4 regions of the Pseudomonas sp. GWSMS-1 genome follow, and region 4 is predicted to be linked to each of the others. Evidence: predicted binding sites of a transcription regulator. Region 4 holds the regulator's gene; each other region holds the start of a gene.

The links. The regulator FliA, encoded in region 4, starts transcription of late flagellar genes. The targets are predictions, from matches to a motif close to CTAAAGTTTNNNNNNNNNNNGCCGNTAA.
Positions count from the first base shown of each region.
Region 1: the regulator FliA is predicted to act here: its motif matches at 2,703-2,730, upstream of ACEPAJ_RS08085 (flagellar protein MotY).
Region 2: the regulator FliA is predicted to act here: its motif matches at 2,085-2,112, upstream of ACEPAJ_RS17810 (methyl-accepting chemotaxis protein).
Region 3: the regulator FliA is predicted to act here: its motif matches at 2,260-2,287, upstream of ACEPAJ_RS16305 (methyl-accepting chemotaxis protein).

Region 1 is NZ_JBMHHV010000005.1:986,746-994,702, forward strand. It holds gene ACEPAJ_RS08070 (NAD-glutamate dehydrogenase) at 1-580, shown strand, start outside; gene rnt (ribonuclease T) at 841-1,515, opposite strand; gene pyrC (dihydroorotase) at 1,512-2,558, opposite strand; gene ACEPAJ_RS08085 (flagellar protein MotY) at 2,764-3,675, shown strand; gene ACEPAJ_RS08090 (argininosuccinate synthase) at 3,806-5,023, shown strand; gene gloA (lactoylglutathione lyase) at 5,100-5,492, shown strand; gene ACEPAJ_RS08100 (PA3496 family putative envelope integrity protein) at 5,547-5,726, opposite strand; gene nth (endonuclease III) at 5,834-6,472, opposite strand; gene ACEPAJ_RS08110 (electron transport complex subunit E) at 6,469-7,182, opposite strand; gene rsxG (electron transport complex subunit RsxG) at 7,175-7,816, opposite strand; gene ACEPAJ_RS08120 (RnfABCDGE type electron transport complex subunit D) at 7,819-7,957, opposite strand, start outside.
Region 2 is NZ_JBMHHV010000005.1:2,999,583-3,007,539, forward strand. It holds gene ACEPAJ_RS17800 (imelysin family protein) at 1-930, shown strand, start outside; gene ACEPAJ_RS17805 (DUF1513 domain-containing protein) at 940-2,034, shown strand; gene ACEPAJ_RS17810 (methyl-accepting chemotaxis protein) at 2,225-3,850, shown strand; gene ACEPAJ_RS17815 (efflux RND transporter periplasmic adaptor subunit) at 4,038-5,168, shown strand; gene ACEPAJ_RS17820 (multidrug efflux RND transporter permease subunit) at 5,196-7,957, shown strand, end outside.
Region 3 is NZ_JBMHHV010000005.1:2,677,920-2,685,876, reverse strand. It holds gene ACEPAJ_RS16320 (gamma-aminobutyraldehyde dehydrogenase) at 1-72, opposite strand, end outside; gene ACEPAJ_RS16315 (LysR family transcriptional regulator) at 208-1,119, opposite strand; gene ACEPAJ_RS16310 (hypothetical protein) at 1,284-2,078, shown strand; gene ACEPAJ_RS16305 (methyl-accepting chemotaxis protein) at 2,367-4,001, shown strand; gene ACEPAJ_RS16300 (chemotaxis protein CheW) at 4,004-4,507, shown strand; gene ACEPAJ_RS16295 (CheR family methyltransferase) at 4,504-5,745, shown strand; gene ACEPAJ_RS16290 (chemotaxis protein CheW) at 5,735-6,403, shown strand; partial or broken gene ACEPAJ_RS16285 (hybrid sensor histidine kinase/response regulator) at 6,400-7,957, shown strand, end outside.
Region 4 is NZ_JBMHHV010000005.1:867,546-875,502, reverse strand. It holds gene ACEPAJ_RS07550 (chemotaxis protein CheA) at 1-730, opposite strand, end outside; gene ACEPAJ_RS07545 (protein phosphatase CheZ) at 744-1,532, opposite strand; gene ACEPAJ_RS07540 (chemotaxis response regulator CheY) at 1,551-1,925, opposite strand; gene fliA (RNA polymerase sigma factor FliA) at 2,019-2,765, opposite strand; gene fleN (flagellar synthesis regulator FleN) at 2,762-3,592, opposite strand; gene flhF (flagellar biosynthesis protein FlhF) at 3,670-4,968, opposite strand; gene flhA (flagellar biosynthesis protein FlhA) at 4,984-7,107, opposite strand; gene flhB (flagellar biosynthesis protein FlhB) at 7,244-7,957, opposite strand, start outside.

The DNA.
Region 1 (7,957 bases), 120 kb from region 4:
TGACTTGGACGCGGCACGTGATGTGGCGCACTTCGCACCGCGTATCGAGGCCTTGGTCGGCCGTTTGGACGAACTGCTTGAAGGCCCAGCCCGTGAACAGTGGCTGGCGCGCTTCCAAGCGTATGTCGAAGCGGGCGTGCCGGAAGAGCTGGCGCGTGTGGTCGCGGGCACCAGCCACCTGTACACCCTGTTGCCGATCATCGAAGCGTCAGATGTGACGGGGCAGGAGCCCGCACGTGTGGCCGCTGCGTACTTCGCCATTGGCGGCTCGCTGGAGTTGTCCTGGTATCTGCAGCAGATCACCAGCCTGCCGGTGGAAAACAACTGGCAAGCGCTGGCCCGTGAAGCCTTCCGCGATGACCTCGACTGGCAGCAGCGCGCGATTACCGTGTCGGTGCTGCAAATGACCGATGGACCGGTGGACATCGAAGAGCGTGTGGTGGTGTGGCTGGATCAGCACCGTCGCCTGGTGGATCGCTGGAAGCTTATGCTCGGTGAGCTGCGCGCAGCCACCAACACCGATTACGCCATGTACGCCGTGGCTAACCGTGAGTTGATGGATCTGGCACAAAGCGCCTGATGTAAACACCGCAGGCCTGGCCTGCGCTGTTTCTGCCCCAATAAAAAGCCCCGCCTAGTGCGGGGCTTTTTATTGGGGCAGGTCTGGCGTAAACCTTGACGCACTTGCTCTAGTGCGTAGCCCGGATGTAATCCGGGAGTGGTTGTTCGGCCCGCAGAACTTTCCCTGATTGCGTCCGGGCTACAAGAAAATGCCGCTCACCTGACTTAAGTGAACGGCATTGCGCTGAGTGCGGAGCTTGTTGACCTCAGGTTGTAACCTCAGTCGTCGAAATCCATCCAGCCGCCCATCTCCTTCCAACGATTGACGATGCCGCAGTAAAGCTCGGCCGTCTTCTCGGTGTCGTAGCGAGCCGAATGGGCTTCCTTGCCATCGAAATCGATGCCTGCTGCTTGGCACGCTTTAGCTAGCACGGTCTGGCCATAGGCAAGGCCGGCCAGGGTGGCTGTGTCGAAGCTGGAGAACGGGTGAAACGGATTACGCTTGATCCCGGTACGCGCCACGGCAGCATTGAGGAAGCCCAGGTCGAAGCTGCTGTTATGGCCGACCAGAATTGCCCGTTTGCAGCTATTGGCTTTCAGCGATTTACGCAGGCTGCGGAAGATTTCCGTCAGTGCGTGTTCTTCCGTGACGGCCATGCGCAGCGGGTGATCGAGTTTGATCCCGGTGAAATCCAACGCCGCTTGCTCGATGTTTGCACCTTCGAACGGCTCAACACGGAAAAACTGGGTGTGCTCCGGATAGAGGAAGCCGCCTTCGTCCATGCCAATGGTGGTGGCAGCAATTTCCAGCAGGGCATCGGTGGCGGAGTTAAAACCACCGGTTTCCACGTCTACGACTACCGGTAGGTAGCCACGAAAGCGTGCGGCCATCGGGTGGCGCGGGCCTGAGTGGCTGTTGCTCTCGGGCTCGTCGTCATACAGATCTTCACTCACGCGTGGTTCTCCAGCAAACGCCAGCGCAGGGTTTCACCGGCGCGCAGGGGGATTACGATTTGCTCGCCCAGGGGCAAGCTGTCAGGGGCTGTCCAGTCTTCACGGACCAGGGTGATGCTGTCGCTGTTGCGCGGCAGGCCGTAGAAGTCCGGGCCGTTGAGGCTGGCGAAGGCTTCCAGCTTATCCAGCGCATTGCGCTGCTCGAACGCTTCGGCATACAACTCAATCGCCGCATAGGCGCTGTAGCAACCGGCGCAGCCGCAGGCGGCTTCCTTGGCGTGTTTGGCGTGGGGCGCCGAGTCGGTACCGAGGAAGAACTTGGCGCTGCCACTGGTGGCCGCATCCAGCAGCGCGTCCTGATGGCTATTGCGCTTGAGGACTGGCAGGCAAAAGAGGTGCGGACGAATACCGCCAACCAGCATGTGATTGCGGTTGTAGAGCAAATGATGGGCGGTGATGGTCGCGCCAACGTTGGCCGAAGCGCCTTGCACGAACTCCACCGCATCACGGGTGGTGATGTGCTCGAACACCACTTTAAGCGTCGGGAAACGCTCAACTACATGGCTGAGGTGCTCACCGATAAAGATTTTTTCGCGGTCGAAGATGTCGATCTCGCTGCGTGTCACTTCACCGTGCACCAACAGCGGCATACCCACTTCGGCCATGGTTTCGAGCACCGGGAAAATCGTGTCGATGCTGGTCACGCCGGAATCGGAGTTGGTGGTCGCGCCGGCCGGGTAGAGCTTGGCGGCATGCACAAAGCCTGAAGCCATCGCGCTGCGGATATCAGCAGGCTGGGTCAGGTCGGTGAGGTAGAGCACCATCAGCGGCTGAAAATTACTGCCGGCTGGGCGAGCGCTGAGAATGCGCTGGCGGTAGGCATCGGCTTCGCTGGCATTGCGCACGGGCGGCACCAGGTTAGGCATGATGATGGCGCGGCCAAAGGTACGGGCTACATCGGCGACGGTGTGCGGTAGCACGCTACCGTCACGCAGGTGGATGTGCCAGTCGTCAGGACGCAGCAGGGTAAGGCGGTCAGTCATGGAAGCTTCCAGGCGGGCAAAACGTGACGAGAATGCTACCGGAAAAGCCCCTCGGCAGCACGTTGAAAGCAGGCCCATTGGGCAAAGCTGACTGGCGGCCGAGCTGCACAGCGGGGCGGCGTGCACATGTGGCATGCCGCCCCGCTCAAGTTTTGCGCGTTGGCACCGATAGAAAAGGGGTAAGCCGTATTCACTGGAGTCTGTCGTGCGACCCTACCCACTCGCGGTGCTGTGCCTACTGGCCAGTCAGCCAGTCCTTGCCATCAGCTTCCAGACCCGTCTGGAGAAGGTCGAGTGGCAGGTCGAAGGTGATCAGTTTGAGTGCCGTCTCGCGCAACCCATCACCGATTTCGGCTCCGGCGTGTTCGTGCGGCGTGCGGGCGAGCAGGTAACGTTTAGCCTGAAAGCCCGCGAGCGTTGGCTGGGGCGTGGTAATGCGACCTTGCTGGCGGCTGCCGCGCCTTGGCAGCCAGGGCGCGGCGACATCAACCTCGGTTCAGTCAGCGTGGTGAATGCTGAGGTCTTGTTCAACAGTTCTCAAGAGCAAGGCTCGCGTTTGCTCACCGGCTTGCTTGAAGGGCGCAGCCCCTTGGTGCGCCATCGTGCGGCCATGGGCGGTGATGCGGTTGAAGTGCGTTTGCTGCCGGCCAGGTTCAAAAAAGCCTACAACGACTATTTGCAGTGCACGGCCAAGTTGCTGCCGGTGAACTTTGATCAAGTGCGCAAAAGCCTGGTGGGCTTTCCCGGTGGCGGTGTTGAGCTTGAACCGCTGGCACAGGCCAAACTGGATATCATCCTCAGTTATCTCAAGGCCGACCCCAGCGTTAATCGCATCCAGCTCGATGGCCATGCTGATAACAGTGGCAACCGCCTGACCAATCGCGACCTGTCGCGGCGTCGTGCGCTGGCGGTGATGGAGTATCTCAAGGCCAACGGTATTCCGGCTGAGCAGATCACCCTGCGCTTTCACGGCGAGCGTTATCCGTTGGCGCCGAACAACAAGGAGGCTAACCGGGCTAAAAATCGCCGGGTGAGTATTTTCCTTGATCGCGTCCCCGAAGCCGCTGCGCCGCCTGTTCCGGCTGCTGCACCGGCTGATCCTGCGGCGACTTCTTAGCCCCTGCTACTGCCCGGTTGCCCAACAATAAACCGTCGCCTGGTCGTCACAAGCTGTCGCGCCTCTGTAAATCAGCCGGCATGGGCAGTAGAATCACGGGTTTCCCGCACAACCCCGTGGAGTTGATGGCATGGCCGACGTAAACAAGGTAGTCCTGGCATATTCCGGTGGCCTGGACACTTCCGTGATCCTCAAGTGGCTGCAAGATACCTATAACTGCGAAGTGGTGACTTTCACCGCTGACCTCGGCCAAGGTGAGGAAGTCGAGCCGGCCCGCGCCAAGGCTCAGGCCATGGGTGTCAAGGAAATCTATATAGATGACCTGCGCGAAGAGTTCGTCCGCGACTTCGTCTACCCGATGTTCCGTGCCAACACCGTCTACGAAGGCGAGTACCTGCTGGGCACCTCCATCGCCCGTCCGTTGATCGCCAAGCGCTTGATCGAGATCGCCAACGAGACCGGCGCCGACGCCATCTCCCATGGCGCGACCGGCAAGGGTAACGACCAGGTGCGTTTCGAGCTGGGTGCTTACGCACTGAAGCCCGGCGTGAAAGTGATTGCCCCGTGGCGTGAATGGGACCTGCTGTCGCGCGAGAAGCTGATGGACTACGCCGAGAAGCACGCGATCCCGATCGAGCGCCACGGCAAGAAGAAGTCGCCGTACTCCATGGATGCCAACCTGCTGCACATCTCCTATGAAGGCGGCGTGCTGGAGGACACCTGGACCGAGCACGAAGAAGACATGTGGAAATGGACGGTCTCCCCTGAGGCCGCGCCAGATCAAGCGACCTACATCGAGCTGACCTACCGCAAGGGCGACATCGTTGCCATCGACGGCAAGGAAATGAGCCCAGCCACCGTACTGGCTGAGCTGAACCGCATCGGCGGCGAGAACGGCATTGGCCGTCTGGATATCGTCGAGAACCGCTTTGTCGGCATGAAGTCCCGTGGCTGCTACGAGACACCCGGCGGCACCATCATGCTCAAGGGCCACCGCGCCATTGAGTCGATCACCCTGGATCGTGAAGTCGCTCACCTGAAAGACGAGCTGATGCCCAAATACGCCAGCCTGATCTACAACGGTTTCTGGTGGAGTCCAGAGCGTCTGATGCTGCAACAGATGATCGACGCCTCCCAGGCCAACGTGAACGGCGTGGTGCGCATGAAGCTGTACAAAGGCAACGTGATCATCACCGGTCGCAAGTCCGATGATTCGCTGTTTGATGCCAATATCGCCACCTTCGAAGAAGATGGCGGCGCCTACAATCAGCAGGACGCAGCCGGCTTTATCAAGCTTAACGCTCTGCGTATGCGCATTGCGGCCGGCAAAGGGCGCAAGATGCTCTGATAAACTTGAGCACCTGAGCCTGAACAGACCCCGGCCATAAGCCGGGGTTTGCATTTTTACGATGAGGAGAGACCTGATGAGACTGCTGCATACCATGCTGCGCGTCGGCGATATGGATAAATCCATCGCGTTCTACACCGAGGTACTGGGCATGACCCTGCTACGGCGTAAGGACTACCCGGAAGGGCAATTCACCCTGGCGTTTGTCGGTTATGGCGACGAAGCGCACAACAGCGTGATTGAGCTGACCCATAACTGGGGTGTGGAAAGTTACGAGTTGGGCACTGGCTATGGCCACATCGCCCTGGAAGTGGCCGATGTGTACAAAGCCTGCGAAGACATTCGCGCCCGCGGTGGCAAGATCACCCGTGAGCCTGGCCCGATGAAGCATGGCAGCAGCATCCTGGCCTTTGTTGAAGATCCGGATGGGTACAAGATCGAGCTGCTGTCGCCATCGCGCGCGGATTGATCTGTACACGTGTAAGAAAAAGCCCCGCATCGTAGCGGGGCTTTTTATTTGGGCTTACAGATCAAAGTCGTATTCAGACAGCTGCCTGTTCAGGCGACGCTCATCCAAGAGGTTATCGATGATGCGGCGCTTGGTCAGGTTAGTTTTAGCCACCTCAACCGGTGCCTCGGCGTCATCAGCATCATCGGCCACAAAATCTTCGTCGAGCTCAAGATCGTCTTTATCAGTGCTCATTTGTCTCACTCCAGGCTACAAGGGCCATTTGCGCACCTTATAGCGGCAAAAGCGGAGTGGGTAAAAAGGTTTTTTTCAATGGACTCATTGAGTGGCTGAATAGCCGCTCAATCGTCAGAGGTCTTCTGCTTGTATTCGCACAGATCTTCGATGCGGCAACTGCCACAACGCGGCTTGCGCGCCTGGCACACATAGCGGCCATGCAGGATCAGCCAGTGGTGTGAATCAAGCAAAAATTCCTTGGGTACACACTTCATCAGCTTGTTTTCCACCTCCACGACATTCTTGCCGGGGGCGATGCCGGTGCGGTTGCTGACCCGGAAAATGTGCGTGTCCACCGCCATGGCCAGCTGGCGAAACGCCGTGTTGAGCACCACGTTGGCGGTTTTGCGGCCCACGCCCGGTAGGGCTTCAAGTTCCTCGCGGGTTTCGGGCACCTGGCTGCCGTGCCGCTCAATCAGCAGGCGACAGGTTTCAATCACATTTTTGGCTTTGCTGTTGTACAGGCCGATGGTCTTGATGTATTCGCTTAAGCCCTCAACGCCTAGGGCATAGATGGCTTCTGGCGTACTGGCCACCGGGAAGAGCTTGGCCGTGGCCTTGTTGACGCTCACATCAGTGGCTTGGGCCGAGAGCGTGACGGCAATCAGCAGCTCGAAGGGCGAGTTGTAGGCCAGCTCGGTTTTTGGCTCGGGGTTGTCTTCGTGCAGGCGGCGGAAGATTTCCAGGCGTTTGGCGGCGTTCACTCAATCACTCCGGTCACCCGTACGCGGCGGCTCTGCACGGGTACTTCAACCTGTTGCGCCTTGGCCCGTTCCGCCAGCACTTCATCCACACGATTTTTGCAGGCAATCAGCAGGCCGAGCACGATAAATGCGCCGGGCGGCAGGATGGCCAGCAGAAAGCCTTTGTATTCGGGGATCAGGGTGAGTTGCCAGTTGGCGGCTATCGGGCCGAATAGCAAATGCATATTGGCAAACACCGCACCGGTGCCAAATAGCTCGCGCAGCGCGCCGATCATCACCAATACGACGCCAAAGCCCAGGCCCATCATCAGGCCGTCATAGGCGGCGCGAGCGGGGTCGTTCTTTGCCGCAAAGCCATCGGCGCGCCCGAGGATCACGCAATTGGTAGTGATCAGCGGAATAAAGATGCCGAGTATCTGGTACAGCTCGTAGGTGAAGGCCTGCATCAGCAGCTCGATGCAGGTGGTCAGGGCGGCGATGATCATCACAAAGGCCGGCAGACGCACGGCGGTATTGACCACGCCACGCACCAACGATACAGCCGTGTTGGAGCAGATCAGTACCAGGGCGCTGGCCAATGCCAGGCCGAGGGCGTTTACCGCCGAGTTGCTCACCCCGAGCAGCGGGCAAAGGCCGAGCAGCTGGACCAGGGCCGGGTTGTTCTTCCACAGGCCGTTGAGTGTGATCTCGCGATAGCTTGGACTAGCCATTGGACTTCACCTGGGCTGCGAACAGCTGTTGCTGATTGGCATCGAAATACTGCAGGGCTTTGTGTACGGCCTTGACCACGGCGCGCGGGGTGATGGTGGCGCCGGCAAACTGGTCGAATGCGCCGCGATCTTTCTTCACTGCCCAGCCATCCTCTGCGGGGTTGCTCAATGATCTGCCATCAAAGCTGCGTATCCAGCTGCTCTTAGCTAGATCTATTTTGTCGCCAAGCCCTGGGGTTTCCCGGTGATTGAGCACGCGCACGCCGGCCAGGCGACCATCCGCCTGAATGCCGATCAGCAGTTGGATTGCGCCACTGTAACCGTCCGGTGCGGTAGCGCGGAGGATGATGGCGCTGGGTTTTCCATCTTTTAGGGCGATATAGGCCGCTTGCGGCGATTTGTTGCCGAGTAGTGGGTCAAACAGTTCAATGCTGTTTTCCAGCAAATGATTGTCATAGCTGCCCTGGGGCAGGATTTCACTCAGGGCGCGCACCTGCGCTTCGCGCTCGGCGTTGGCGATACGCCCGGCAGTGGCTTGCTGCAATACCGCCACCAGCCCCACGGTGGCAATGGCAAACAGCCCCAGCACCAGGCTGTTTTTCAGCATCGAACGGCTAATTTCAGGCAGGGCCATGGTTACTCTCCCAGCTTGAAGCCGCGTGTCGGCTTGCGGTGACCGTAGGTGCGCGGCCGTGTGTAGTAGTCGATGGTCGGGGCGGCCAAATTCATCAGCAATACGGCAAACGCGATCGCGTCCGGGTAACCGCCCCAGGCG
Region 2 (7,957 bases), 2.1 Mb from region 4:
GAAGCCGACCGCCAACTGGCCGTGAGTGCCCAGGCCTTCTGTAGCGACCAGCAGAGCCTGACCGAGGCCCGCCAGGCCTTCGCCAGCGCGCAAAGCGCCTGGGCGGCGGTGCAACCGGCTGCGGTCGGCCCTTTGGCCGAAGGCAACCGTGCGTGGCAGGTGCAGTTTTGGCCCGATAAGAAAAACCTGGTCGCGCGCCAAGTTGAAGCGCTGCTCAACAGCAAGCCTGAGCTGACCCCGGCCGATCTGGATAAATCCAGCGTCGTCGTGCAAGGCCTGACAGCCTATGAATACCTGCTGTTTGATCCGGCGATTGACCTGAATAACGTTGAGCAGAAGGCCCGCTATTGCCCATTGATGGTCGCCATTGGTGAGCATCAGCAAGTACTCGCCGCCGATGTGCTGGCCAGTTGGCAGCGTGCCGACGGCATGGCCGCGCAGCTAAAGAACTTCCCCAATGAACGCTACGCCGAAGCAGCGGAAGCGGTGGCGGAGTTGCTGCGCACCCAGGTCAGCGCCATCGACGGGCTGAAAAAGAAGCTTGGCACGCCCATGGGCCGCCAGAGTAAAGGCCAGCCACAGCCTTATCAGGCCGAAGCCTGGCGCAGCAAAGCCAGCCTGACCAATCTTGCCGCCAGCCTGGCCAGCGCCGAACGCATTTGGCTGGGCGCCGAGCAGGATGGCATGCAGGCGTTGCTCGGCAGCGACCACGCCGAGCTAAAACAGCGCATCAACGCGGCCTACAGCGACACCCGTCAGCGCCTGGCCGCCGCACAGCGTCCGCTTGGCGAGCTGCTCAGTGACGAAGCCGGCCGCGCCGAGCTGAACGCCCTGTATGACAGCCTGAATACCCTGCATCGCCTGCATGAGTCGGAACTGGCGAAGACCCTGGGCATTCAACTGGGCTTCAACGCCCATGACGGTGACTGAGTGATGCAGATCAAACGCCGTACCTTCCTGGGGCTGGGCGCTGCTGCCTTAGCGGCTAGCGCCTTGGGTGGCTGGACACTGATGCACGGCGGCCCACAACCGCTGCTGCTCTCGGCACGCAATGACAGCAGCGGCAAGCATTTCGCGGTGGGCTACCGCCTGGATGGCAGCCAGGTGTTTGCCACCCAGGTCAACGAACGTTGCCATGACGTTATCGGCCATCCGTTTCTACCGATGGCGTTGTTTGTCGGGCGCCGTCCAAGCACCGAGAGCTACCTGATCGACACCCGTGACGGCCGCCTGCTGCAAACCCTGCGTTCAGAAAAGCAGCGCCACTTCTACGGCCATGCGGTGTTCCACAAAGACGGCGAATGGCTGTACGCCACGGAGAACGACACCCGCGATCCCGGTCGCGGTGTACTGGGGGTTTACCGCCTGCAAGGCGAACAACTGCAGCGCAGCGATGAACTCTCGACCCACGGCATCGGCCCGCACCAGCTGCTCTGGCTGCCAGACGGCGAAACCCTGGCGGTGGCTAATGGCGGCATCCGTACTGAAGCCGATAGCCGGGTAGAGATGAACCTCAACGCCATGCAGTCTAGCCTGGTGCTGATGCGTCGCGACGGCAGCCTGATCAGCCAGGAGCAACTGCCAGAGCAGATGAACAGCGTGCGGCATATGGCCGTTGCCAGCGATGGCACCGTCGTCACCGGCCAGCAATACATGGGCGAACTCAGCGATCGAGTACCACTCCTGGCGATCAAGCGCCCCGGCCAGCCCTTCCAGCATTTCCCGGTGGCCGATGCGCAGCGCCAGCTGATGAATCAATACACGGCCAGTGTGGCAATCCACAGTGAGCTACGCCTGCTGGCCTTGACTGCACCACGCGGCAATCGGGTGTTTATTTGGGACCTGGACAGCGCCGCGCTACGCCTTGATGCGCACCTGGCTGACTGCGCGGGCGTCGGCGCTGTGGCTGACGGCTTTGTCGTCAGCAGCGGCGTGGGCCGTTGCCGCTTGTACGACTGCCGCAGCGAGCGCATCGCCAGCAAGCCCCTGCAGCTGCCTGCGGGGCTATGGGACAATCACCTGCGCCTGGCCTGAGCGCTTAATCGCAGGCCCTCCCCGCATAACGGTAATATACCTGCGACAGGCTAAAGAACGCTGTCGCAGAGCCGATCTATACTTTGAGTGCCGCTCGCCACGGCTCAGTCAATACCTGTCGATAGGGACCTTCGCAGTTAGGGCGCACTAAGCGTCAACGGCATCTCACCTCCCACAGTCAGGTACCCCAATGTTTCTGCAAAAGTCCTTACGCGCGCAAATTCTCGCCCTGCTCGGCGGCAGTCTGGCGCTGATTCTGGTCACCGCGCTGGCCTGCTTCAGCTTTCTGTCCAGCGGTATGCAAGCCTACCGTGGCCTGCTGGCGGGACCGCTGGAGGCGTCGACACTGATAGATGTGACCAACCTCAACTTCAAGACCCAAGTCCAAGAATGGAAGAATGTCCTGTTGCGCGGCAGCGACAAGGCGCAACTGGACAAGTATTGGGGCCAGTTCGAAGCGCAGGAACGCAAGGTTCAGGAAACGCTGGGTAATTTGAGCGATCTGGCCAGCGGCGACAATATCCTCAAAGGCAAGATTGACAGCCTGCGGCGCGAGCACCAGTCACTCGGCGTCAATTACCGTAAGGGCCGCGACGCCTTTATCGCGGCAGGCGCTGATGCCGCCGTCGGCGACAAAGCCGTGTCCGGCATTGACCGCAACACCGCACAGCAATTGGAAGCCCTGTCCAGCGAACTGCACAAGCAAAGCCTGGAGCAAGCCAGCCTGATCAATGCCTCAGCCGACCGCACTATCACCTACGGCACCCTGCTGATGCTCGGCGCTACGGTCGTGATCGCACTGTTCAGCCTGTGGCTGATCAACCGCAACCTGATCAACCCGATCCGTGAGCTGATCGACCATATCGCCCAATTGAGTCACGGCAATTTCGGCAAGCGCGTTGAGTCCACCCGGCAGGATGAGCTCGGAAGGCTGGCCATAGCCGCCAATATCCTGCGCGACTTCCTCGCGGACACCTTCACCCGCCTCAAGCGCAGCACCGAAGACCTCGACACCGCCAGCGGCGAGCTTAATTCAATCGCCACCCTGATGGCCCAGGGCACCCGTGACCAGTTCTCGCGCACCGACCAGGTGGCCACGGCGATGCACGAAATGTCCGCCACCGCCCAGGAAGTGGCACGCCACGCGGCTGAAGCCGCGAATGCCGCCGATGACGCCGACAGAGCGGCACGCCAAGGAGAAACCGTGATGCAGGCCACCATCCAGACCATCACCGATATTCGTGGCGAAATCAGCAACACCTCCGACGTCATTCGCCGCCTGGAAAGCGACACCGGCCGCATCAGCAAGGTGCTAGAAGTGATTCGCGGAATTGCCGAGCAAACCAACCTACTGGCCCTCAACGCTGCTATCGAAGCCGCGCGGGCAGGCGAGCAGGGCCGCGGTTTTGCCGTGGTGGCTGACGAGGTGCGCACCCTGGCTCAACGCACGGCCGAGTCCACCGCAGAAATTCACCAGATCATCGACACCGTGCAAACCGGGGCCATCAATGCAGTACGTGCCATTGAGAGCGGCCAGCAACGCAGCGAAGAAGGCGTGACTCAGGTCACCGAAGCTGGGGCCACCCTGCAGCTGATCACCCAAGCGGTTGAAGCCATCCGCGACATGAACCGGCAGATTGCCACCGCCGCCGAGGAGCAGACCTCGGTTGCCGAGGACATCTCGCGCAACCTCACCGAGATCACCGCCATTGCCACGGCGAATCAGGAGAACGTGCAACGCACCGAAAGCGCCGGGCAGAACCTGCACGAACTGTCTGGGCAACTGAGTGACGTGACCCAACGCCTAAGCGCCTAACCCGCGCAACGGTAAGCAAAATGCCAGCAAATGCTGGCATTTTGCTTATTAAACGATCAATAAACCCGCGGCAACCGGCCCTGCAAAATTTTGCAAATGCGAATCTTTGACATGTCTTTTAAGGGGGACTACTGTGCCCCACTTGCCTATTCCCAGGCCCCTCCCCGTCTTGCCAAGGAACCGGAATATGTTGCTCCGCCGCATGCTGATCATGCTCGGTGTGGTACTCCTCGTGGTACTCGCCCTCGCCGCCTATAAAGGCTTCTCCATCTACCAACAAGTGCAGATGTTCTCAGCTCCGCAGCCGGCCATCAGCGTGGATGCCGCGACGGCAGAAGAACGCCCCTGGCAGAGCCGCCTGCCGGCCATCGGCACGCTGGTCGCCTTCCAAGGCGTCGACCTGACCGTTGAGGTCGCCGGTACCGTACAAAAGGTGCTGTTCCGCTCCGGCGAGCAGGTCACCCTGCAGCAGCCGCTGATCCAGATGAACAGCGATGTTGAGCAAGCCAGCCTGGCCACCGCACAGGCTGAGCTGGGCCTGGCGCGCGTGGAATATGAGCGCGGCCGCAGCCTGGTCAACCGCCAGAGCATCTCCAAGAGTGAGTTCGACCGCCTTTCCGCCAGCCTGCAAAAAGCCAACGCCAGCGTGGCGCAGCTACAGGCGCTGCTGGCGAAAAAACGCATCCTGGCCCCCTTTGCCGGCACCATCGGCATCCGCCAGGTCGATGTCGGTGACTACCTGGCCTCCGGCACCGCCATTGCGACCCTGCAGGATCTGAGCAAGCTCTACGTCGACTTCTTCCTGCCGGAACAGGCCGTGCCCAAGCTGAGCATCGGCGAACGCGTGCGCTTCAACGTGGCGGCGTACCCGGACGAGGTGTTCGAGGGCGAAATTGCCGCCATCAACCCCAAGGTCGAAGACACCACCCGCAACGTGCAAGTGCGCGCCATGCTGGTCAACCCGGACAGCAAGCTGCTGCCCGGTATGTTCGCCAACCTGGAAGTCCTACTGCCGGGCGAGCAGAACGTCGTTGTCGTACCGGAAACTGCGATCACCTACACCCTCTACGGCAACTCGGTGTACCTGATCAGCGAGAAAAAGGATGACAACGGCCAGGTGGTCAAAAACGACAGCGGCCAGGCCGAACTGGCGGTCGAGCGCCGTTACGTCGATACCGGCGAACGCCGTGAAGGCCAGGTGGTGATTGTTAAAGGTCTGCAAGCCGGTGAGCAGGTGGTGTCTGCCGGCCAGCTGAAGCTGGATAACGGTGCCCACGTGCGCATCGCCAACGCGCAGGACAAGCCGAGCGCCGACTAATCGGGCGCGGCTCAAAGGAACTTATTTATGGCTTTTACTGATCCCTTTATCCGTCGCCCGGTACTGGCGACGGTGGTCAGCCTGCTGATTATCCTGCTTGGTTTCCAGGCATTCAGCAAACTGACCATTCGCCAGTACCCGCAGATGGAAAACGCCCTGATCACGGTGACCACGTCCTATCCCGGGGCCAATGCCGAGACCATCCAGGGCTATATCACCCAGCCGCTGCAACAGAGCCTGGCCAGCGCCGACGGCATTGATTACATGACTTCGGTAAGCCGGCAGAACGTGTCGATCATTTCGATCTACGCACGTATCGGCGCCAACAGCGACCGTTTGTTTACCGAACTGCTGGCCAAGGCCAACGAGGTGAAAAACCAGCTGCCGCAGGATGCGCAAGACCCTGTACTGAGCAAGGAAGCCGCCGACTCCACCGCACTGATGTACGTCAGCTTCTACAGCGATGAACTGTCCAACCCGCAGATCACCGACTATTTGTCACGCGTCATCCAGCCCAAGCTGGCCACACTGCCCGGCATGGCCGAGGCCGAGATTCTCGGCAATCAAGTATTCGCCATGCGCCTGTGGCTCGACCCGGTGAAGATGGGTGCCTATGGCGTGACCGCCGGCGACGTCAACGATGCGGTGCGCAAGTACAACTTCCTCGCCGCTGCGGGTGAAGTAAAAGGCGAGTACGTGGTCACCAGCATCAACGCCGAAACCGACCTCAAGTCGCCCGAGGCCTTTGCCGCTATCCCGCTGAAAACCGTGGGCGATAGCCGGGTGCTGATCCGCGATGTGGCGCGGGTGGAAATGGGCGCAGAAAGCTACGACGCAATCAGCTCCTTCGACGGTACGCCGTCGGTGTACATCGCCATCAAGGGCACACCAGGGGCCAACCCGCTGGATGTGATCAAAGAAGTACGCAAGGTCATGCCGGACCTCGAAGCCCAGCTGCCACCCAACCTCAAGGTATCCATCGCTTACGACGCCACGCTGTTTATCCAGGCGTCCATCGATGAGGTGGTCAAGACCCTGTTTGAAGCGGTGCTGATCGTCATCGTCGTGGTGTTCCTGTTCCTCGGCGCCTTCCGCTCGGTGCTGATCCCGGTAATCACCATTCCGCTGTCGATGATCGGCGTGCTGTTCTTTATGCAGCTCATGGGTTACTCGATCAACCTGCTGACATTGCTGGCCATGGTGCTGGCGATCGGCCTGGTGGTGGACGATGCCATCGTGGTGGTGGAGAACATCCACCGGCATATCGAAGAAGGCAAAACGCCGTTCGATGCGGCCATCGAAGGCGCACGCGAGATCGCCGTACCGGTGGTGTCGATGACCATCACCCTGGCGGCGGTGTACGCGCCTATCGGCTTCCTTGAAGGCCTCACGGGCGCCTTGTTCAAAGAGTTTGCCCTGACCCTCGCGGGCGCCGTAATCATCTCCGGCATCGTCGCCCTGACCCTGTCTCCGATGATGTGCGCCAAGCTGCTGCGCCACGAAGAGAATCCGTCGGGCCTCGCGCACAAGCTCGACCAGATTTTCGATGGCCTTAAGCAGCGCTATCAACGCGCCCTGCACGGCACCCTGGACACGCGCCCGGTGGTGCTGGTGTTTGCGGTGATCGTCATGTGCCTGATCCCGGTGCTGCTTAAATTCACCAAAAGCGAACTGGCCCCCGAGGAAGACCAAGGCATCATTTTCATGATCGCCAACGCACCGCAGCCCACCAACCTGGAATACCTGAACAAGTACACCGATGAATTCGTCAGCATCTTCAAGGAGTTCCCCGAGTACTACTCCTCGTTCCAGATCAACGGCTTCAACGGCGTGCAATCGGGTATCGGGGGTTTTCTGATGACCCCGTGGAACGAGCGCGAGCGCACGCAAATGGAGATCCTGCCGGAGGTACAAAGCCGTCTGTCGCAAATTGCCGGCCTGCAGATCTTCGGCTTCAACCTCCCTTCCCTACCGGGCACGGGTGAGGGCCTGCCGTTCCAGTTCGTGATCAATACGCCGAGTGACTATCAGTCACTGCTGCAGGTCGCGGAGAAGGTCAAAACACGCGCTGTGGAATCCGGCAAGTTTGCCTTCCTCGACGTTGACCTGGCCTTCGATAAGCCAGAAGTGGTGGTGGAGATCGACCGCGAGAAAGCCGCGCAAATGGGCGTATCCATGGAAGACCTCGGCCTGACCCTGGCCAGCTTGCTCGGTGAAGGTGAGATCAACCGTTTCACCATCGACGGGCGCAGCTACAAGGTGATTGCCCAGGTCGAGCGCGCGTACCGCGATAATCCCGAGTGGCTGGGCAGCTACTACGTGAAAAGCGAAAGCGGCGCGATGCTGGCCCTGTCCACCCTGGTCAAGGTCAGCGACCGCGCCCGGCCGACCCAGCTCAATCAGTTCCAACAACTCAACTCGGCGATCATTCAGGGCGTACCGATCGTCAGCATGGGTGAAGCCATCGAAACCGTTGAGCAAATCATGCGTGAGGAAGCGCCGGCGGGCTTTGCCTACGACTTTGCCGGCGCCTCGCGCCAGCTGGTGCAGGAAGGTAACGCGCTGTACGTGACCTTTGGCCTAGCCCTGGCGCTGATCTTCCTGGTGTTGGCGGCGCAATTCGAAAGCTTCCGCGACCCACTGGTGATTATGGTCACGGTACCGCTGTCGATCTGTGGCGCGCTGATACCGCTGTTCCTCGGCCTGTCGAGCATGAACATCTACACCCAGGTGGGCCTGGTCACACTGATTGGCTTGATCACCAAGCACGGCATCCTGATCGTCGAGTT
Region 3 (7,957 bases), 1.8 Mb from region 4:
TTCGGCCAAACCTTCCCCAGCGACCAACTGGCCGTCGATCAGCAATGCGCTGTACAGGGTTGGCTCGGACATTTTCGGATTTCTTTTTTTAGTTTCTACCTGCATAACGGCTCCAGTTCTTGCCCGGAGCGCCTGCGTCCATATGCAGCTGAGACTAGAGTCCGGTACAGAGGTCGACAAATTCTTAATATTGAAAGCAGCGTTCGATTAAATCGAAACCTTGCGGCTGTGCGGTTGTTCACGTGCCACGGAGAGAAATGGGTCAACTAGCGCGGGCCGCGCGGTACCTCGGCGCCAAGCCAGGCCAACGTCCATTGGCTCGCTCAGGTCAGCCAGCGGCAAGGCCTCGATGATGTCGCCTTCCAGTGACCAGGGACGGTAGGTCATGTCCGGCTGAATCGACAGGCCAAGGCCGGCCGCCACCAGGCTGCGCACCGCTTCCACTGAGGCGGTGCGCAGGGTGACGTTCGGCGTCATGCCGGCGCGGCTCCACAGGCGTTGGGTGTGCAGCCCCATTTCATCGGCGTTGAGCTGAATCAGTGGTTCGCTGGCCACATCCGCCAGGCTGATGCTGTCACGCTCCAGTAACGGATGACGTGCCGGCAGCCATAGCCGATGCGGCGAGTGGGTCAGTACCTCCGTCTGCAGCGCGTGGCGGTCCTCCAGGTTGGAGAGGATCAGTACGCCAACATCGATCTCGCCGCTGACCAACAGGTGCTCGATATACGGACGCTCGTCCTCGACCACGCGGGTTTGCACGTTGGGAAAGGCGCGCTGAAAACGGGTGATCAGGTCGGCCAGGTAGTACCCGGCCACCAGGCTGGTTACGCCAATGGTCAGGCTGCCCGCGACCTGATCGGTACTCTGTTGCAAGCTGCGCTTGGCGTTGTCCACGGTGGCCAGAATCAAGTGTGCCTGGCGTAGGAATTGGTGGCCCTGGTGGGTCAGGCTCATGCCTTTGGCGTGGCGGTTGAACAGACTGACGCCTATTTCTTCCTCCAGCTGCTGGATCGCTAAGGTCAGGGTCGATTGTGAAATGAACACCGCCTGGGCGGCGGCGGAGATCGAGCCGGTCTCGGCGACGGCAATGAAATGGCGGATCTGGCGTAGGGTCATCATGCGGCGGTGGCTCGCGGCGAGAGGTGTGTCTGGGGTTGTGATTTATCGAACGAAGACTGGTGTATTCTTTTATAACGAATGCGTGTGGTTGCCTAGGGGAGTGTTGGCCGTGTTGAGGCCACGTCCCTATACTCGACGCCCTCCATGTTGTGGATGAGTAATCAATGCGTCGTTTGTATAAGAGCTGCCTGCTTTTGTTGGGTTTGCTGGGTATCAGTCAGTTATTGCAGGCTGCACCTGATGCGGCGCTGACGCAGGTGCAGCTGGCGCAGGTGCAGGTGTTTCGCGCTAGCACTGATCTGTTTGTGCATCGTGGTGAAGGTGGCCATGCCGGGCTGGAGACTAAGGTGCAGGCTGACCTGGGTAGATTGCGTGCAAGCCTGGATACTCTGCAGGCGCAGCCCTTGACCGACTCCGCGCGTTTGGCGGTGGAGCAACTGCAGTCGCCATTGGCCGCCTTTATTGCGCTGGTCGAGCAAACGCTGGCGTATAGCCCTGGTGAACCTGATCTGCCGTGGGCGTTCAACTTCCAGTACAGCAAGGCCCAGCGTGAGTTGCTGGTGGCGCTTGAGGCACTCGAGCAACAGCTGCTCAAAGGTCTGGCGCAGCCACTACCGCCGGCGGATCTGCGTTTGCAAAGCCTGCCAGCCAAGGTGCAATACCTGGCGGCGCGCTACACCGCGCGTGCCTATGTGGGCGGTATCGAGACCTTGCCCGAACAACAGCAGCATTATCTGAATCAGGATATCGATGTGCTGGCCAAGCAGGTCGATGGCGAGCTCACCAGCCTGGCCCCTGAACTGACGGAGGCGCAGCAGCAGCGTTTACAGCGTGCGTTGACGCGCTGGAAGTTTATCTACGCACGCCTGGTTGGCTACAGCGACAATCTGGTACCGCTGGTCGTCGAGCGGCATGCCGCCGAGCTGGCTGACCAGTTGCTGCGTCTGCGGGCTCAATAATTATTAGCCTGGATCTACGCGCTGTTCGTGCTGAGGTCACGCCGTTGGCTTGAGCCCGGCGCATCAGCTGTTTTAGTAACCCATCAAGCCAGGCAGCGTCGGTGCCAGGCTCTTTGCTCTGGCGGCAGCGCGGCTCAGTTGTTTGCAGGGCGCGGGCTGATGGGCATTGCCTCTGTCTGTCCTGCTGTTTCAGCGCTTGCCGCTGGCAATGGCAGTCTCTAGAGTCCTTGTATCTTTGCGCGATCAGCCTATGGCTGGCCGCGTGCGTTTAACCGAGTGGGGAATATTGTGAAGAACTGGACTGTCCGGCAACGCATCATCGCGAGCTTTTCTGTGGTGGTCGTTATCCTTCTGCTGCTGTCTGCCACAGCCTATTACCGCTTGGCGACAGTCGAGCAGGCCGCGATCAAGGTGAGTACATCGGCTGCGCCGGGTATGCAGTTGGTCGGCTTGGCGCGGCTGGCCTGGGCTGATCATCTGTTGGAAAGCCAGCGCCTGCTGATCGTTGGTCAGGAGGGGGCGGCTGATCTGAGTCTGAGTGCCGCCGAGCGTAAAACCTTCGAAGAGCTGTTGCAGCGCCTGGAGACAACCTGGGGGGATTACCAGAACACCATCAGCAGTGAGGCGGAACGTGTTGAAGCGCAGCATTTCGTGCTCAAACGTGATCAGTACCTGACGCTGCACGCTCAATTCCTTGAGCTGATTGCTGCCGGGCGTGCCGCGGAGGCTTCGCAGTTGGGTCGTGAGCAGCTGTTGCCGGCCTGGTCAGAGGCTCGCGCGGTATTGAGCCAATTATTCGAATTGAACCGGCAATATGCAGAGCAGGCGGTGCAGCAGATTGTTACGGATATTGGCGTGACCAAATTGAGTCTGGTGCTGGCCATTCTGATTGCTCTCGGCGTGGCGGCCATCAGTTCAGTGAGCCTGCAGCGGGCGATTAGCCGGCCCATCATTGCCGTGGTGGACACCTTCAAGAAGCTCGGTTCCGGTGATCTTTCGGCGCGTTTGGATATGGGCCGGCGAGATGAGTTCAATGCCATTGAGGAGGGTTTCAACAGCATGGCCCATGAGCTCAACAGCTTGGTGGCCCAGGCGCAGCGCTCGGCGGTGCAGATGACCACGTCAATCACCGAGATCGCGGCTACGTCCAGGCAGCAGCAAGCCACTGCCACTGAAACCGCAGCCACCACCACGGAAATCGGCGCCACCTCGCGGGAAATTGCCGCGACCTCGCGCGATCTGGTGCGCACCATGAGTGAGGTGTCCGGTACTGCCGAACACACCTCGGTGCTGGCCGGTTCGGGTCAGTTAGGCCTGGCCCGCATGGAAGATGTGATGCGCCATGTGGTGGGGGCTGCTGAGGTGGTGAATGCCAAGCTGGCGATCCTCAACGAGAAGGCGGGCAACATCAATCATGTGGTGACCACCATCGTCAAAGTGGCTGATCAGACCAATCTACTGTCCTTGAACGCCGCGATCGAAGCCGAGAAAGCGGGCGAATACGGCCGTGGATTTGCCGTGGTGGCCACGCAGGTTCGTCGCCTGGCCGATCAAACGGCAGTTGCTACCTATGACATTGAACAAATGGTGCGTGAGATCCAGTCAGCGGTGTCGGCGGGTGTCATGGGCATGGATAAGTTCTCCGAAGAGGTGCGCCGAGGTAATAGCGAAATGGCCCAGGTCGGTGATCAGCTGACGCAGATTATTCATCAGGTGCAGGCGTTAGCACCGCGGGTGCAGATGGTTGACGAGGGCATGCAGGCCCAGGCGACGGGGGCCGAGCAGATTAATCAGGCGCTGGTGCAGTTGAGCGAAGCCAGTGGCCAGACGGTTGATTCGCTGCGCCAGGCCGGTGCCGCGATTGATGAGCTGAACCAGGTAGCCGGTAGCCTGCGTAGCGGCGTCAGCCGATTCAAGGTCTGAGTATGCCGAGCCCGAATGCCGGCCAGGCGTCTTCCACGCGTGAGGCGGGCGAGCTTTATCTGTTGTTCAGCCTGGATCAGGACCGCTATGCGCTCAATGTGCACGAGGTGGTTGAAGTGTTGCCTTTGCGTCGCTTGAAGGCTTTTCCGCAGGCACCTGCCTGGGTTGCGGGTGGCTTTGAATACCGTGGCGTGTTGGTGCCGGTGATCGACTTGCTGGTGCGTGCCTGTGGGCGGCCTGCCGCGGCACTGGCCAGTACTCGGTTGGTGTTGGTGCATTACCGTCCAGCCAATCGCGTGCTGGGGCTGATTCTGGAGAAAGCCACCGATACCTTACGCTTACCCAACAGCGCTTTCCGTGACGCCGGCCTGGGCCCTGGTGACGCGCACTATCTGGGCGCCGTGCAGGCGTCTGCACAAGGACTGGTGCAGCGCATCGAGGTCGCTGGGCTGCTGCCGGCGGATGTCTGTGCCTTGCTGTTCCCCGGTGGGGGCGCGGCATCATGATTGCTCAGGTGGAGCACCTGCTGAAGCGGCTGATCGGCCTGGAGGCTGAGTCGGTTGGGCGGTTGGTGATCGAGCGTGCGATTCGCCAGCGTATGCAGGCGCAGGGTATTTCTGCGCAGGCTGATTATTGGCTGCACGTGAATCGCTCAACGACCGAGCAGCAGGCGCTGGTTGAGGCCGTGGTCGTGCCGGAAACCTGGTTTTTTCGCTACCCAGAGTCTTTTGCCGCATTGGTGGAACTGGCGCTCAAGCGTAAGGCAGCGCTATGTGGCAGTCGCCCGCTGCGCCTGCTCAGCCTGCCGTGCTCCAGTGGCGAGGAACCCTACTCGATTGTGATGGCGCTGCTGGATGCAGGCTTCGCCCCCGCTTCGTTTCAGGTCGAAGCGCTGGATGTCAGTGCCCGGGTACTGGAGCTGGCGCGACTGGGGCACTACGGTCGCAATTCGTTTCGTGGCCAGGATTTGAGTTTTTGTGAGCGTTATTTCGACGCCACTGACAGCGGTTTTCAGTTGCAGGCGCGTGTGCGCGACAGGGTCAAACTGCGCTGTGGCAACTTGATGGATAGCCACGTGCTGGGCGGCGAAGCGCCTTTCGACTTTATCTTCTGCCGCAACCTGCTGATTTATTTTGATCGCCCTACGCAGCATGCGGTGCTCGATGGGTTGCAGCGCTTATTGCACGACGGTGGCACCTTCTTTGTCGGTCCTGCGGAGGCCAGCTTGCTCACCCAGCGCGGGATGCAGGCGTTGAAAGTGCCGCTGACCTTTGCCTTTCAGCGTGTGGTGGAGGCACCTGCATTCAGGGCGCCGAAGCAATGGGTCGCGCCAGCCCCTGTTCGCCCTGTACGGCCTATGCCGGCTTCTCGTGTGCGTGTTGAGCGGCCCGCGGTGCCTACTGCGCCGCTCGATGAGGCGTCCAGTGCGTTGGCCCGAATTGTGGCACTGGCCGATGCTGGGCGCGGTGCTGAGGCCCTTCAGGGCTGTGAGCGTTATCTACTTGAGCATGGCCCCAGTGCCGATACGTTCTACTGGATGGGCCTGCTCAATGACATGGCCGACCAGGGCGATGTTGCCCAAGGTTACTACCGCAAAGCGCTTTACCTGGAGCCTGAACATGTGGAGAGCCTGGTGCACTTGGCGGCGCTGTTGGCGGCGCGAGGTGACCATGGCGGTGCTAAGCGGTTGCAGCAGCGGGTCAACCGAGCGAGCCTATCTGGAGTGAAGCGCGATGAGCGATAACCTGATACTGGCGCAGAGCGCCGCACGTATCGATGACTGCTGGAACCGCATTGGCATTCGGGGCGATAAAAGCTGTGAGCGCTTGGATGAACACGTGCACTGCCGCAATTGTGAGGTGCACGCTGCCGCTGCGATCCACCTGCTTGAGCGCTACGCGTCCATGCAAGACGATGTTGAGCCGGAGGTCGATGAGCCGCTGGTCGAGCGTTGTTCGCTGCTGCTGTTCCGGGTTGCCGAGGAATGGCTGGCGATCGCCACGCGTAGTTTGGTCGAGGTGGTGGCGCAGCTGCCGGTTCATTCATTACCCCATCAGCGTTCACGCAGCTTGCTGGGGGTCGCCAATGTGCGCGGTACGTTGGTGGCCTGCCTGTCGCTGGCTGAGCTATTGGGTATCCCTGCGGGTACTAGTCAGGCTTCTGGCCAGCGCGTCATTGCCCGCATGCTGATCCTGACCGGGCAGGGCGGGCCCGTGGTGGTGCCGGTGGACGAAGTGGACGGGATTCATGCGATTGCGCGGCACACGGTGCAGCCTGCTGTGCGTGATGGTGGGCTGGCGGTCAGTCAGTTTTCCAGCGGGGTGTTTCAGTGGCAGGGGCGCAGTATTACCCAGCTTGATGATGAGTTGCTGCGTCAGGCCATGAGCAGGAGTTTCGCATGACGCCCGATCAGATGAGGGATGCTTCGCTGCTTGAACTCTACCGCATGGAGGCGGACGCCCAAGCGCAGGTGCTGGATGCCGGTTTGTTGGTGCTTGAGCGTGAGCCTAATCATGCCGGGCAACTGGAAGCCTGTATGCGTGCAGCGCATTCGCTCAAGGGCGCGGCGCGAATCGTTGGGTTGGATGACGGCGTTAAAGTGGCTCACGCCATGGAGGACTTGCTGGTGGCCGCTCAGGAAGGCCTGTTGCGGTTGCTGCCCGAGCAGATCGACGGGCTGCTGCAGGGCACCGATCTATTGCGCCGGGTCGGTGCACAGGATGCGGCTGATGCCCCCTCGACCGAACGGATTGAGCAACTGGTGACCTTGCTCGAGCGTCAGCTGGCGACGGCGGTGCCGGCTCTGGGGCGCACAACTGCAGCAGAGCCAGTGTTGCAGCAAGCCACTGTGGCCTCGCAGGTGACGGCGCATGAACCTGCAGATGAGTTGCCTGATGAAGGGCGCGGACGAGTTTTACGGGTCTCGGCCGAGCGTCTCGATCACTTGTTGGACATGTCGGGTAAAGCCCTGGTCGAGTTTCAGCGGATTCAACCGCTGGCGGACTCCTTGCAACGGCTTAAGCGCCAGCAATCAGCGGTTCGGCGTGCCCTGGACGGATTGCGAGACTTAACCCTGAACAGTTCTCTAGAACCGCAGGCACAGGCCTTGCTGGATGATTCCAGGGCGCAATTGGCTGAATGCCAGCAATTACTGCAGACGCATTTCGAGGCTTTTGATGAGTTTGCCTGGGAGGGTGGCCTGCGCAGCCGCTCACTCTACGATGCCGCACTGTCCTCACGCATGCGCCCGCTGGCCGATGTGCTGGTCGGGCGCGCGCGGATGGTACGTGACCTCGGGCGTTCACTCGGTAAGCAGGTGCGCCTGGACATTGAAGGGGACGCCACGCAAGTTGATCGCGACGTACTTGAACGATTGGATGCACCCTTAACCCACCTGCTGCGTAACGCCCTTGACCATGGCATCGAACTCCCCGAGTTGCGTGTACGCAAGGGTAAAGCCGAGGAAGGGCGACTGCTGCTTCGGGCCCGTCACCGTGCCGGCATGCTGGTGCTGGAACTCAGTGATGACGGCGCTGGCGTCGATGTGGAGCGCCTGCGTGAGGTGGTCGTCACGCGTAAATTTGCCAGTGCCGAGACCGCCGCCAAGCTGAGCGAGGACGAGCTGCTGGCGTTTCTGTTCTTGCCGGGTTCAGCCTGCGTGAGCAGGTCAGTGAAATGTCTGGCCGAGGTGTGGGGCTGGACGCGGTGCAACACGCGTTGCGTCAACTGCGTGGCAGTGTGCGCCTCGAGGCTCGCCGTGGTGAGGGCAGTACCTTCATCCTGCAGGTGCCGCTGGCGCTGTCTGTGGTGCGCAGTCTGGTGGTGGACATTGCCGGTGAAGCCTATGCCTTCCCCTTGGCGCACATCGAACACATGCTGCGGGTGAACGTCGAGGATGTCGTGCAGCTGGAGGGGCGTCAGCACTTTTGGCACGGCGATCGCCATGTCAGCCTGAT
Region 4 (7,957 bases):
CGGCTGGCGCTACAAACTGGCCTTTGCCATGTAGCTGGTCGAGCAGCGACTCAAACTCATCATCGGTGATTTCATTGCCAGACGTTGACTCGGGCACGGCAGGTGCGGCTGGAGCCTCGGGCGTGACGAACTGACCTTTACCATGCAACTGGTCAAGCAAGGACTCGAATTCATCATCCGTGATTTCATCGCTGCTGGCGGCACTGGAAACGGCTGCTGCCGGCTCATCCAGAGCACCGAGCAATGTCTCGAATTCACTGTCGGTAATGTCGCCAGCAACGGGCTCAGGCGCAGGCTCAACAGACACTTCAACCGGCACGACCGGTTCAGGTTCAGCACCTGCCGGTTCAGCCAGGCGCGCCAAAGCGGCTAGCAGCGCAGGAGTCGCCGGGGTTAGATCGGTACGCTCGCGCACCTCGGTAAACATGCTGTTAACGGCATCCAGTGCTTCCAGCACCACATCCATCAACGCGGAGTCGACGCGCCGCTCACCCTTGCGCAGGATGTCGAAGACGTTTTCTGCGATATGGCAGCATTCCACCAGCTCATTAAGCTGGAGAAAACCAGCACCACCTTTGACGGTATGAAACCCGCGAAAAATAGCGTTGAGCAGATTCATGTCGTCCGGGCGACTTTCCAGCTCTACCAGCTGCTCGGACAATAGTTCAAGAATCTCGCCGGCCTCTACCAGGAAGTCCTGGAGGATTTCTTCATCGGCGCCGAAGCTCATAAGACGTGTGCTCCTAAAATCCTAAGCTAGAAAGCAGGTCGTCGACATCATCTTGATTAGATGCGACGTCTTCACGCTTATCGGCATGAATCTGCGGACCTTCACCGTGGGAAGGCTCTTTTTGTTTTTCTTGTTCGGCGCGGAGCAGCTCGTGGTTGTGCTCAATGCCGGCAAATTGATCAACCTGACTGGCCATCAGCACCAGTTTCAGCAGGTTACTTTCAACCTCAGTGACCAACTGAGTGACCCGTTTGATCACCTGCCCCGTGAGATCCTGATAATCCTGAGCCAGCAAAATATCGTTGAGGTGCCCGGAAATTTTCGCGCCATCACGCTCACTGCTTGCTAGAAACAGCTCAACACGCTTGGCCAACTCACGAAAACCGTCTGCGCTCATCTCGCGGCGCATAAAACGCCCCCAGTCAGCACTCAGGCTTTGCGCTTCGGCACTGAGGTCATTAACCAGCGGCGCACTCAACTCAACCAAGTCCATGGTGCGATTGGCCGCTTTCTCGGTCATCGTCACCACATAATTTAGGCGTTCGGTGGCATCGGTGATTTGCGAGACTTCAGTGGCATGCGGCACACGAGGGTCAAGCTGAAAGTTGACGATGGCGTTATGCAGCTCACGGGTCAGCTTGCCGACCTCATGATACAAGCCACGGTCACGCGCCTTATTCAAGTCATGTATCAGCTGGACCGCTTCACCAAAGTTGCCTTTTTCTAGGCTATCTACCAGTTGGCGAGCGCTGTGCTTCAAGGACGATTCAAGATCACCCTGAGCAGGATTTTTATGCTCCATAGAACCTCGTGGCAGACATCAGCCGTTGACCCGCTCAAAGATTTTCTCAATCTTCTCTTTCAGAACCTGGGCAGTGAACGGTTTGACCACATAACCGTTAACCCCAGCCTGGGCAGCCTCGATAATCTGATCACGCTTAGCTTCCGCCGTAACCATCAGCACCGGCAGGCTTTTCAGCCGATCATCCGCACGCACAGCGCGCAGCAGATCAATACCGGTCATGCCAGGCATGTTCCAGTCCGTGACCAGAAAGTCGAAACTACCGCTTTGCAGCATTGGCAATGCAGTCGTGCCGTCATCGGCTTCTGCGGTATTGGTGAACCCCAAGTCACGCAGGAGGTTCTTGATGATCCGTCGCATCGTTGAAAAGTCATCAACGATGAGGATTTTCATGTTTTTGTCCAAGTCGACCTCCGTACAGTCCCAAACGCACCCAGCAACCTGCATGCGCCTTTATTCATGAAACCAGCCGCGCGAGCGGGCAGTTTAGTGCGCGCGCCACTCACCCAGACGGGCGCGTAAACGAGCGGCACACTGACTGTGTAGTTGGCTTACGCGTGACTCGCTAACCCCCAACACCGCGCCGATCTCTTTAAGGTTCAATTCTTCATCGTAATACAGTGCCAACACCAAGCGCTCGCGCTCTGGCAGATTGCCAATGGCATCCGCCAAGGCCGCCTGAAAGCGTTCATCTTCCAGATCACGAGAAGGTTCTAGGTGGTGGTTGCCAGCGTCTTCAGCCAGTTCGCCGTGCTCGCCGTCCTGTAACAGATCGTCGAAGCTAAACAGGCGGCTGCCTAAAGTGTCGCCAAGAATGCCGTAGTAATCCTCCAGACTCAATTGGAGTTCGGCCGCAACCTCTTGATCTTTAGCGTCCCGACCGGTTCTAGCCTCAACTTTTCGAATGGCGTCGCTGACCATGCGGCTATTGCGGTGCACCGAACGGGGGGCCCAGTCGCCTTTACGCACCTCATCGAGCATAGAACCGCGGATACGGATACCTACGAATGTCTCGAAACTGGCACCTTTGCTGGAATCGTATTTTTTTGACGCTTCAAGCAGGCCGATCATCCCGGCCTGGATCAAGTCGTCAACCTGCACACTGGCCGGCAAGCGTGCCAGCAGGTGATAGGCAATGCGTTTGACCAGAGGCGCATAGCGCTCGATCAACTGGTGCTGGGAATCCTGCGCCTGCGCTTTGCTGTACATACGAAGTCCAGAGGCTGCTGTCATATGGCCGTGTCTGCGATCGGCTGCTGCACCAGACGCTCAACAAAGAACTCTAAATGACCGCGCGGGTTGGCCGGTAAAGGCCAGGCGTCGACTTTCTGAGCGATTGCTTTGAACGCCAGCGCGCATTTCGAGCGCGGGAAAGCTTCGTAAACCGCGCGCTGCTTCTGCACGGCCTTGCGCACTGACTCATCGTAAGGCACTGCACCGACATACTGCAGGGCAACGTCAAGAAAACGGTCAGTCACTTTAGTCAGCTTAGCAAAGAGATTACGACCTTCCTGCGGGCTGTGAGCCATATTGGCCAAAACCCGAAAACGATTCATGCCGTGATCACGATTGAGCAATTTGATCAGGGCGTAAGCGTCGGTAATCGAGGTGGGTTCATCGCACACCACCACCAAAACCTCCTGTGCGGCGCGCACGAAGCTAACTACGCCATCACCGATACCGGCTGCCGTGTCGACAATCAGCACATCGAGGTTGTCGCTGATATCACTGAATGCCTGGATTAATCCAGCATGCTGCATGGGCGACAACTGCACCATACTCTGAATGCCCGAAGCGGCAGGCACGATGCGAATCCCACCTGGCCCCTGCAACAGCACATCACGCAGCTCGCACTCGCCACTGATAACGTCTTCCAGGGTGCGCTTAGCACTGAGCCCCAACAATACATCGACGTTGGCCAAACCCAGGTCGGCGTCCATCAACATGACCCGACGCCCCAGATCAGCCAGGGCCAATGCCAGGTTCACCGAGACGTTGGTCTTGCCGACGCCACCTTTGCCGCCGGTCACCGCTATCACCTGTACGGGATGCATACCCATAATTTCTAATACCTTGTCTAACGTCGACTGGAGCCACTTGGTCGGCTAAGCACCGCTCAATTCCAATAATATTTAGCTTAACTGGCACGCCGTGTAGGCTGCTGGTAAAGACCGGAAAACATCTCTGCCATCGTATCTTCACTCGGTTCTTGGGTCGCCTGCAGCCCAACGGCCCGACTCACCAACTGATGACTGCGCGGTATCTGCAAATCATCGGGAATGCGTGGCCCATCAGCGAGATAGGCTACCGGTAGACGCTGGCTAATAGCCAGACCTAAAACCTCACCCAAACTGGTGGCTTCATCCGCCTTGGTAATAATACAGCCGACCAGGCCGCAGCGTTTATAACTATGGTAGGCGGCTTTCAGCACTTGGCCCTGACTGGTCGCGGCCATCACCAGATAGCTCTTCGCATTGACTCCGCGGCTGGCTAATGTTTCCAGCTGCATGCGCAGCGCTGGATCATTGGCCGACAGGCCAGCGGTGTCGATCAGCACTACGCGCTTACGCGCCAACGGTGCCAGGGCCTGGGTCAACGATTGGCCTGGGTCGACCAGAGTGACCGGCACGTTAAGGATACGGCCCAGGGTTTTGATCTGTTCCTGCGCACCAATGCGGTAGCTATCAAGGCTGACCAGGGCGATATGCTGCGCGCCGTACTTGAGCACATAACGCGCAGCCAGCTTTGCCAAGGTCGTGGTCTTGCCCATACCCGCCGGGCCCACCAGGGCGATTACACCGCCCTCTTCCATCGGTTCTTGTTGCGGGGTCTTGATCGCGTGAGCCAGATGCGCCAGCAACATGCGCCAGGCCTGACGCGGCTCGGCAATATTGGCAATGCGCTCAAGCAGCGCTTTCGACAGCTCAGCGGACAGCCCCATGCGCTGCAGGCGACGCCACAGATTCGCTTGCTGCGGCTGGCGGCTCTGCAACTGCCCCCAGGCAATTGAACCCAACTGCACTTCAATCAGCTCACGCAGGCCATGCAGTTCGAAGCGCATGGCATCCAGGGCACCCTGATCAGCGGCGGCAGGCGCAGCACGCGCCGGAGACAACGCATCGGCCAACCGATCGACTGGCACGCTGGCGGCAGCGCCAAACAACTGACGATCCTTGCCGGCATCGACTTTCGTACGCGTGGTCAGCTCAGCCTGAGCTGTAGCGATTTTTGCCTGGGTCTTGCGCAATTCGGCTTCCAGCGCCGGATTAGGCTGACGGGCTGGCGCGGCAGGCACTTGATAATCCAATGCGGCAGTCAGCTCGACACCGCCAGCAACCCGGCGATTGCCAATGATCGAGGCATCGGCACCCAGTTCATCACGCACCAGCTTCATGGCGGTACGCATATCGGCGGCGAAAAAGCGTTTGACCTGCATGGCCTGTAACCTCGGTTAGTTCTGCCCCACCGTCGCAACGATGGTGACCTGCTTATTATCCGGAATTTCCTGGTATGCCAGTACATGGATACTCGGAACCGCCAGCCGCGCGAATCGCGAGAGCATCGCCCGGACCGGACCGGCCACCAGCAGTATCACTGGCTTGCCGAGCATCTCCTGGCGCTGCGCCGCTTCCACTAGGGAACGCTGCAGCTTCTCGGCCATGCCCGGCTCCAGGAGGATGCCCTCCTCGGAGCCTTGACCGGCCTTCTGAATACTATTTAGCAATATCTGTTCCAACCTTGGCTCAAGGGTGATCACAGGCAGCTCCAGCTCTAGTCCCACAATGCTTTGCACGATTGCACGGGCTAACGCGACACGCACCGCGGCCACCATCACGGCGGGATCTTGACTCTTCACCGAGACATTCGCGATGGCCTCGGCAATAGTGCGAATGTCGCGCACTGGCACCTGCTCCTGCAGCAGGCTTTGCAGCACCTTGAGCAGGGTCGACAGGGAAATCATCCCGGGCACCAGCTCTTCGGCAAGTTTGGGCGAGCTCTTGGCCAGCAGCTGCATCAACTGCTGCACTTCCTCGTGCCCCAGCAGTTCATGAGCATGCTTATGCAGCACTTGGTTCAGGTGGGTGGCGACCACGGTGCTGGCATCCACCACGGTATAGCCGAGGGACTGCGCCTGATCACGCTGGTTTGGATCGATCCACACCGCCTCCAGGCCGAATGCCGGATCTTTGGCGGCAATACCATTGAGCGGGCCGAAGACCTGTCCGGGGTTGATCGCCAGTTCGCGATCCGGATACACCTCAGCCTCAGCCACGCTAACGCCCATCAAGGTCAGACGGTAGGCACTGGGCTGCAGGTCAAGGTTGTCGCGGATATGCACCGAAGGCATGAGAAAGCCCATTTCCTGGGAAAGTTTCTTGCGTACGCCCTTGATCCGCGCCAGCAGCTGGCCGCCCTGGTTACGGTCGACCAGTGGAATCAAGCGATAGCCGACTTCCAAGCCGACCATGTCCACCGGCGTGACGTCGTCCCAGCCCAGCTCCTTGACCTCCTGGGCCTTCTGCGCCGGCAGCAATTCCTGCTGGCGCTGCACTTCTTTGACCTCGTTTTCTTTAGTCGTACGCTGCTTGTTGGCAATCCAATAGGCAGCACCAGCAGCCACCAGCCCCAGACTGATAAAGGAGAAGTGCGGCATACCCGGCACCAGGCCCATGGTGATCATGATCGCAGCAGTCACCGCCAGAACGCGTGGCGAGGCGAACATCTGCCGATTGACTTGCGCCCCCATGTCTTCCGAGCTTGAAACCCGGGTCACCATAATCGCGGCAGCAGTGGACAGCAGCAGCGAAGGAATCTGCGCCACCAGGCCATCACCGATGGTCAGCAAGGTGTAAATACGTCCGGCATCCGCAAAGCTCAGGTCATGCTGAAAAATCCCGATGGCCACACCGCCGATCAAGTTGATAAATAGAATCAACAAGCCGGCAATGGCATCACCGCGCACGAACTTGCTGGCACCATCCATGGAGCCATAGAAGTCGGCTTCCTGGGACACCTCACTGCGCCGCAGCTTGGCCGTTTCCTGATCGATCAGACCGGCGTTAAGGTCGGCGTCGATGGCCATTTGCTTACCGGGCATAGCATCTAGAGTGAAGCGCGCGCTTACTTCAGAGATACGCCCAGCACCTTTGGTGACCACCACGAAGTTGATGATCATAAGGATGGCGAACACCACGATACCGACCACGTAATTGCCGCCGATCACTACCTCACCAAACGCTTGAATCACCTTACCTGCAGCATCTTGGCCGTCCTGGCCATTGAGCAGAACCACCCGCGTGGACGCGACGTTAAGCGCCAGGCGCAGCAAGGTCGCCGCGAGCAGAATGGTCGGGAATACCGCGAAGTCCAAGGGCCGTAGGGCATAGATCGCCACCAGCAATACGACGATCGACAAGGCAATACTGAAGGTAAACAGCACGTCGAGCAGGAATGGTGGAATCGGCAGCATAACCATGCCGAGCATGACCAGCAGCATCAGCGGAATACCCAGGTTCCCCTGCTTTAACCCCGACAGGTTGCTGCGTACGTCACCGATCATTTGTGAGCGATCTATTGCCACACCACTACCCCAGCCAATTCAATCTTTTGACGCTTTACGCGCCTCTGGGCAGGGATTTGCAAGAAGCTGTCCAACTTTGCCGGGCGGAGGCAAACAGCCGGTAAATGTGCGGATTGCTGCGGACAAATGATCAGTCGTCGCGGCGTAAATCCGGCGGGATTGGGATCTCTGGCAGCGGCCCAGGGCGTTTGCCTTTGCCCGCCTGGTACTGGCGCAGCTGGTAGACGTAAGCCAGTACCTGAGCGATCGCCAGATAAAGCCCTGCGGGAATTTCCTGATCCAGCTCAGTGGAATAGAACACCGCCCGCGCCAGGGCCGGAGACTCCAGCACCATCACTTTGTGCTCATTGGCAATTTCACGAATCTTCAATGCCGTAAAGTCGCCGCCCTTGGCCAGCAGCACCGGCGCGCTGCCTTTGGCCGGGTCGTATTTCAAAGCCACGGCAAAGTGCGTCGGGTTGGTGATCACCACATCGGCGTCCGGCACCGACTGCATCATGCGCCGCTCGGCCATTTCGCGCTGCAGCTGACGAATACGCTGCTTAACCTCCGGCTTGCCTTCGCTGTCTTTGTACTCGTCGCGCACTTCCTGCTTGGTCATCATCAGCTTCTGCTTGCTGCTCCAGAGCTGGAATGGCACGTCCACAGCAGCAATCAAAATCAACCCGCAGGACATCCACAGGGCGCTCCAGCCAACAACCGTCATCGAATGCAGAATGGCCGACTCAAGGGGCTCATGGACAATCGCCAACAGGTCTTCCTGCCAGGCAGACAACACCACCACGCACACCAACAAGATCAGAATGAATTTGGCCAAGGCTTTGAGTAGTTCGACCAGCGCCTG